Regions from separate parts of the Salinibacillus aidingensis genome, predicted to be linked through region 1. Evidence: a T-box and tRNA genes for the amino acid it is inferred to sense, from the RefSeq annotation. Region 1 holds a T-box; the other holds one or more tRNA genes.
What was found. The T-box of region 1 lies ahead of serS (serine--tRNA ligase). A T-box ahead of a tRNA ligase gene usually reads a tRNA of that ligase, here a tRNA-Ser.
Positions count from the first base shown of each region.

Region 1 (3,416 bases):
CTGGGCGTTGACTATATTGATGAAAGTGAAGTGCTGACGCCTGCTGATGAAGTCTATCATATCCATAAAAAAGATTATACAGTTCCGTTTGTATGTGGCTGCCGTGATATTGGAGAGGCTGTGCGTCGTATTGGCGAAGGAGCTTCCATGCTGCGGACTAAAGGAGAGCCTGGTACAGGTAATATTGTGGAAGCGGTTCGTCATATGCGTAAGGTTCAGTCCCAGATCCGTGAAATTTCCGGTTTATCAGAGGACGAGCTCATGGTTTATGCAAAAGAAACAGGGTCTCCTTATGAAATTCTTAAGGAAATTAAAACAGAGGGCCGTTTACCTGTTGTAAATTTTGCAGCTGGCGGTATTGCTACACCTGCTGACGCTGCTCTTATGATGCAGCTGGGAGCAGATGGTGTATTCGTAGGCTCCGGTATCTTTAAATCCGATAATCCGGAGAAATTTGCCCGTTCAATCGTGGAAGCTACCACTCATTACGAAGACTATGAATTAATTGGACAGCTTTCAAAGGATCTTGGTACAGCGATGAAGGGAAGAGAAATGTCTACGCTGACAGAAGCCGATCGCATGCAGGATCGCAGTGAGTAACTAGTAAAGGAGTCATCCATCATGGTAAAAATAGGTGTACTGGGATTACAAGGCGCTGTACAGGAGCATGTCCGTTCAATAGAGGCCTGTGGTGCTGAAGCAGCTGTTATTAAGCGTGTGGATCAGTTAAAAGAGCTGGATGGCCTTATTTTGCCCGGCGGTGAAAGCACAACCATGAGGCGTCTCATAGATAAATATCATTTCTTTGATGCGCTGCGCAGCTTTGGTGAATCAGGAAAACCGATGTTTGGGACGTGTGCAGGAATGATTTTGCTGGCTGGCGATATCGCTGGACAGGAGGATGCTCATTTACAGCTTATGGATATGAAGGTCGCCCGTAATGCTTTTGGACGGCAAAGAGAAAGCTTTGAGGCGGAAATTGAACTAAGAGGGATAGCAGACTCGTTTAATGCTGTGTTTATTCGGGCACCCTATATTCTGGAGACAGGAGAAAATGCGGAAGCTCTTGCAACCTATGATGGTAAAATTGTGGCGGCCAGGCAGGATCACTATTTAACTTGTGCTTTTCATCCTGAGCTAACCGATGATCATCGTCTTACAGAGCATTTTGTCGGGATGGTTAAGGAAGCAACAGAAAAACTTGCATCTTTATCCTAAACAAGGTATATTATAAAGCAACTGGAATATCGATATATTTGCAAAAGCGATGAGAGGAACAAGTAGCAATAGGGCTTATCTCAGAGAACCGGTGGCCGCTGTGAACCGGTATAAGCCTGTTGTGAATCCATCCTCGAGCAGGTATACGGAAACTTTAAGTAAGTATACCCGGTGAAACACCGTTATCAGAAACCAAGCTGGAGGGTCGTATGCCCTCAACTAGGGTGGTATCGCGGGAAACGTAAACAAACTCTCGTCCCTTAATGTTAAGGGATGGGAGTTTTTTGTTGTGCAGGATAGGATCATAAGTTTTCCCGGATTAAAGGATAAGGTTTATGAGATTTTGTGTTTTTCAATATGCGCAGTTATAAGAAATAGAAAATGAAGGAGGAAGTTATCATGTTAGACTTAAAATATTTACGAGATCATTATGATGAAGTAAAAGAAAAACTTGCTCATCGCGGAGAGGATTTAACCGATCTGGATAAATTCGGTGAATGGGATGAAAAGCGCAGAGAATTAATCCGTGAGAGTGAAGAACTAAAGGCGAAGCGAAATGATGTTTCTAAACAGATTTCCGAACTAAAGAAAGAGAAAAAAGACGCAGAACCCATGATTAAGGAAATGCGAGAAGTGGGAGGCAAAATTAAAGAGCTGGATCAGGAACTGAAAGATGTGGAAGAAAACCTGGACACTCTGCTAATGTCGATTCCAAATATTCCGCATGAAAGTGTACCCATCGGTGAGGATGAGGATGATAATGTTGAGGTCCGTACCTGGGGAGAGGTTCCTCAATTCGGATTTGAGGCAAAACCGCATTGGGATTTGGCTGTTGATTTAAATATGATCGATTTTGAACGGGCAGCAAAGATTACAGGCAGCCGTTTTGCCTTTTATAAAGGATTAGGGGCCAGACTGGAACGTGCGTTAATTAACTTTATGATGAACCTCCATGTGGATGAGCACGGCTATTTGGAAGCTATGCCTCCATATATGGTCAATCGGGACAGTTTATTAGGAACAGGACAACTGCCAAAATTTGAAGAGGATTTATTTAAAATAGCTGATTGGGATGGTTATTACTTAATTCCAACAGCAGAAGTGCCCGTAACGAATTATCACCGGGATGAAATCTTAAGTGAAGAGGACCTGCCAAAGAAGTTTGCCGCTTATAGTGCCAATTTCCGTTCAGAAGCAGGCTCAGCCGGTCGTGATACCAGAGGGTTAATCCGTAGGCATCAGTTTAATAAAATTGAGCTGGTTCATCTTGCTAAACCAGAGGAATCCTATGAGGTGCTGGAAGAGTTAACCGGGCATGCAGAGAAGGTACTTCAGTTATTAAAGCTTCCATACCGCGTGATGAACATGTGTACCGGCGACTTAGGTTTCACAGCTGCGAAAAAGTACGACATTGAAGTATGGATGCCAAGCTCTGATACGTACCGTGAAATTTCTTCCTGCTCGAATTTTGAGGATTTTCAGGCCCGCCGCGCTAGAATACGTTTCCGCCGTGGACAAAAGGGTAAGCCGGAATTTGTTCATACATTAAACGGATCCGGATTGGCAGTTGGCCGTACGATGGCAGCCATTATCGAGAATTATCAGCAGGAGGATGGCTCCATCTTAATCCCTGAGCCATTACGTCCTTATATGGGCAACCGTGAATATATTAAAGCGGAATAAAAGAAATCTGTACAGGTAAAGCAAGTATTCTGCAAGCAGCCCTATGGATGAAATGGTTCATGGGGCTTATGATTTGGGCTATTAGAGCATTCTTTCGGGAGTTGGAGTATAGACTCTTCCCTTTTACAAAACCCTCATAAATTGTATGAAAAATAAAACTTCTCTTTCCCCCTTGCAGAATAAAAAAGGGTATGATATATTATCATAGTGTCATTAAGGAGGAGTACCCAAGTCCGGCTGAAGGGATCGGTCTTGAAAACCGACAGGGGTGTCAAAGCCCGCGGGGGTTCGAATCCCTCCTCCTCCGCCATAAAATCAGCGTATAAATATTGGAGATATAACGGAAACAAGGAAATCGTTACTTTGGGTAACGATTTTTTTTTATTATATAATTGTAAAAAAATCCGCTTAATCTTTTAGATAAGCGGATTAATTAACGTATATAACGTATATAGATTATTCGACAAAATTCGGGTGGTGACAGGCACCACTACCAGTGTATTTACGGGAATGCT
Region 1 covers NZ_AP043759.1:3,444,140-3,447,555, forward strand. The annotation lists gene pdxS (pyridoxal 5'-phosphate synthase lyase subunit PdxS) at 1-600, shown strand, start outside; gene pdxT (pyridoxal 5'-phosphate synthase glutaminase subunit PdxT) at 622-1,218, shown strand; T-box leader at 1,259-1,482, shown strand; gene serS (serine--tRNA ligase) at 1,618-2,901, shown strand; tRNA gene ACZ5OK_RS17615 (tRNA-Ser) at 3,119-3,211, shown strand; gene ACZ5OK_RS17620 (deoxynucleoside kinase) at 3,358-3,416, opposite strand, start outside.

Region 2 (3,416 bases), 210 kb from region 1:
TTCCGTTTACGATCAGATTCGTTCCGTATTTCCGAAAAAAACGAGTGCATATTCCAGTTATATAAAATAAACGTTAATCCCCTTATTCCGAACCAGATGGAAATGTTCGCGATTCCATTAAGCACCCCCTGCCAAACCGCCAGCGCCAGCAGGAACAGATTGAAGTAAAACCACTTATTCACTGTTTTCTCCCCCAATTTTACGTCATTTCCGTACTACTATCCTTCCCCATTACTATCATTTTGCCTCAACGATTGTCTGTGATGAAAGACATAGGAAGGAAAGAAACTGGTGCAACATTGTTTAATATAGGCTAGAAAAATTTTTCACATTTTTATTGACCCTTACGTTACGTTATCCTTTAAAGTTAAGAGTACAAGGGAGGTTCATAAGAATGAAGGTAAAAGAACTGGCAGAAATAGCAGGTATCAGTGTGCGCACCCTTCACCACTATGATGAAATCGGTTTGCTCACACCTGCGCAAAAAAATGCCTCAGGATATCGGATATATTCAGAAAAAGATCTGAGCAGACTGCAGCAAATCTTATTTTTCCGAGAGCTTGACTTCCCTTTGAAAAAAATAAAGGAAATCATGAATCGCCCGGACTTTGACCGTGAAGAAGCTCTTCTTATGCATAGAAAAATGCTGGAGGAAAAACGCCGGCGTCTGGACCAGATGATCAGAACAATCGACAGGACGATTCAAAATGAGAAAGGGGAAATCACCATGTCTGATAAAGAGAAATTTGCAGGATTTGATTTCAGTCACAATCCCTATGAACAGGAAGCCCGTAAACGATGGGGAGATAAAGCTGTAGATGAATCCAATCATAAAATAGGACGTATGTCTCACGAACAACAGAAGGCATTAGGGGAAGAGTTTGACAGAATATATAAGGATCTGGCTGCTATCCGTCATTCATCCCCCGATTCTGAAGAGGCTCAGGTGGCTATTAAAGTCTGGTATGATTATCTTAATAAAATCGGTCACTACTCCTTAGATGCATTTAAAGGCTTAGGCCAGATGTATGTCGCTGATGAACGATTTACGAAAAATATTGATCAGTACGGCGAAGGATTAGCTGTATTTATGCGTGATGCCATGGCGGTTTATGCAGATCGTAATCAAAAGTAACCAGACAGGGGGATTCATTACGAATCCCCCTGTCCGTCTGTTAAAATGAGGAATTTATCAACTGACTCTTGCAGATTTCCGAAGAATGTTTTATTATATTCTATGTGACTTTTAGCGCTTGTCTATGAAATTATGCTGGTGTAGCACAGTTGGCAGTGCACTTCACTCGTAATGAAGGGGTCGGAGGTTCGAATCCTCTCACCAGCATCTTCTATGTGGAGAAGTACCCAAGTCCGGCTGAAGGGGATGCACTCGAAATGCATTAGGACGGGCAACCGTCGCGTGGGTTCGAATCCCACCTTCTCCGCCATAACCTAACCACACGAAGTAAAATCCTCTAAGTAAGAACCATTTCAAACTGTGCTATCATGAATAACCTATTTCTACGTGAAGGAACACATTCTCTTTATTGATGAATGTGTTCCTTTATTTTTCTATTCTTTTAAAGTTCCTGCAGGTGTTAGTTCTGGGGTGACTTGATCATTAAGCACTTCTTTCAATTTATCCGCTTCTTCATTTGACAGGGTTACTCCCCTGCCCATACGCTCATGATTGGGTGCCCAATCCCGCAGATCATACTTAGGATCCCTGCCATTCCAGCTGATAACATTAAATTCCTTTGTCCAGCCTTTTGTTGACTCAGACAATACAGCAATGGTTTTTACAATCTCATACTTAAAATCTGCCATTCTTTAAATCTCCTTCCTGAAATAAATAATTGAATGTGCTTATTATGTCTTTCTTTTATACCCTGCGCAAATTCCGAAAAGGAGAAAACAGGACCGATTTAATAAATGAAAAATAAAAATGCTTAGCTGTTATTTTCATTTTTTCCGTCTGAAAAGCAAAATGAATACAAATATGAGCAAATTAACAAAGACGGAAGCGCCCGTTTGTCCAGCTGCGGCTCCTAGGTCAAGGCGGATATAAGCCAAAGCCATTCCGTGGCCAAACCCATGCCACTACATGTCTTCGTCTTATCCCGCATGACCTGAACAGTCGCCTCCGCTTTTCTATTAGCGACGTACGGACAGGACTGAGCCGGAGGAGATAAAGTGAAACTTCAATTAGTGGGGGTTCATCCCCCACGGATTGTTAGTTGAACAAATCGGGTGTTTACTGGCTGTTGACCCCCACTTATTTCTTACAGGGGGTCTTACAGAAGTTAACACGCGGAAAAGGAAACACGACGAACCTTGTGAGTCGATGTTGACTTATCGTACGGAGGTGAAGGAAGTCTCGCTAGTCGCTGGGCGCTGGAGCCGGATGTCGCCTCTCCCGATTTCTTATCCACTAATCGATTATTTTACAATTTTCTTGGCCATTAAAAATTCCCGCATCTTTTTTTGATACGGGAGCCTGTTATTCTATAAAACTTTAATCAGCGGAAGTGACCATTCCTTAGCCACCCTGGCTCTCGGCCTCATGCTTCGAAATATATGTTTTGCGATTAGCCGGACCACGATACACATTGGCAATAATGATCCCACTCAGAATCAGAACGGAACCAATAATAATGCTTATGGTTAATTTCTCATCCAGTAATAACCAGCCAAAAAACATCCCAAAAACAGGAACAAGCAGAGTAGAAATCGTTGTTGTGACCATGTCAATTAGACTCAATAAAAAGAACCAGGCTGTGAAGCACAAGGCAGAAGCAAGTACACCTGTGAATAATACATAATAAATGCTCTCACCTGTAAGCTGTACCGAATCTCCCCACTCCATTACGATGCTTGCTAATATGATCCCCAATGTACCAAAGAGCATCTGATATGTATTTACCTGAAGCTGCGGCACATCACTCAATTTCAGGCGGTAATAAACATTTGATGCGCCCCACGATATGGCCGCAGTTACAATCAGTAACTCTCCAATAATGATACTCGGGTTCTGGTTTATCCAAATATCCCAGCCAAGAATGGTTAAGAGGCCAATTAACCCCATACCAAGCCCAATCATTTTCATCCGGGGAACTTTCTCTTTTAAAAACTTAGCAGCCAGTATACTGCTCCAAATAGGCATGGAATATAACAGAACAGAGGATTTACCAGCGTCAACAAACCGCAAACCATACATCACAAACAAAAAGACGATACTAGTCTGCAGAATACCTGCCACAAGTAAGTGACCCCATTTATCCTTAGGGGGCAAACCTATCCTCATAATGGCTAATACGATGATCATTGTGAGTGTACCCGTCCCAAAGCGAAAGGCCGAAAATGTAAATGGCCCCATATACTGAAGGGCATCTTTCATGAGAACCCAGGCATAACCCCAG
Region 2 covers NZ_AP043759.1:135,952-139,367, reverse strand. The annotation lists gene ACZ5OK_RS00825 (hypothetical protein) at 1-182, opposite strand, end outside; gene ACZ5OK_RS00820 (MerR family transcriptional regulator) at 389-1,135, shown strand; tRNA gene ACZ5OK_RS00815 (tRNA-Thr) at 1,270-1,342, shown strand; tRNA gene ACZ5OK_RS00810 (tRNA-Ser) at 1,353-1,445, shown strand; gene ACZ5OK_RS00805 (YdbC family protein) at 1,570-1,824, opposite strand; gene ACZ5OK_RS00800 (DMT family transporter) at 2,537-3,416, opposite strand, start outside.
Region 2: it encodes a tRNA-Ser, which carries the amino acid that the T-box ahead of serS (serine--tRNA ligase) is inferred to sense. The anticodon was not compared.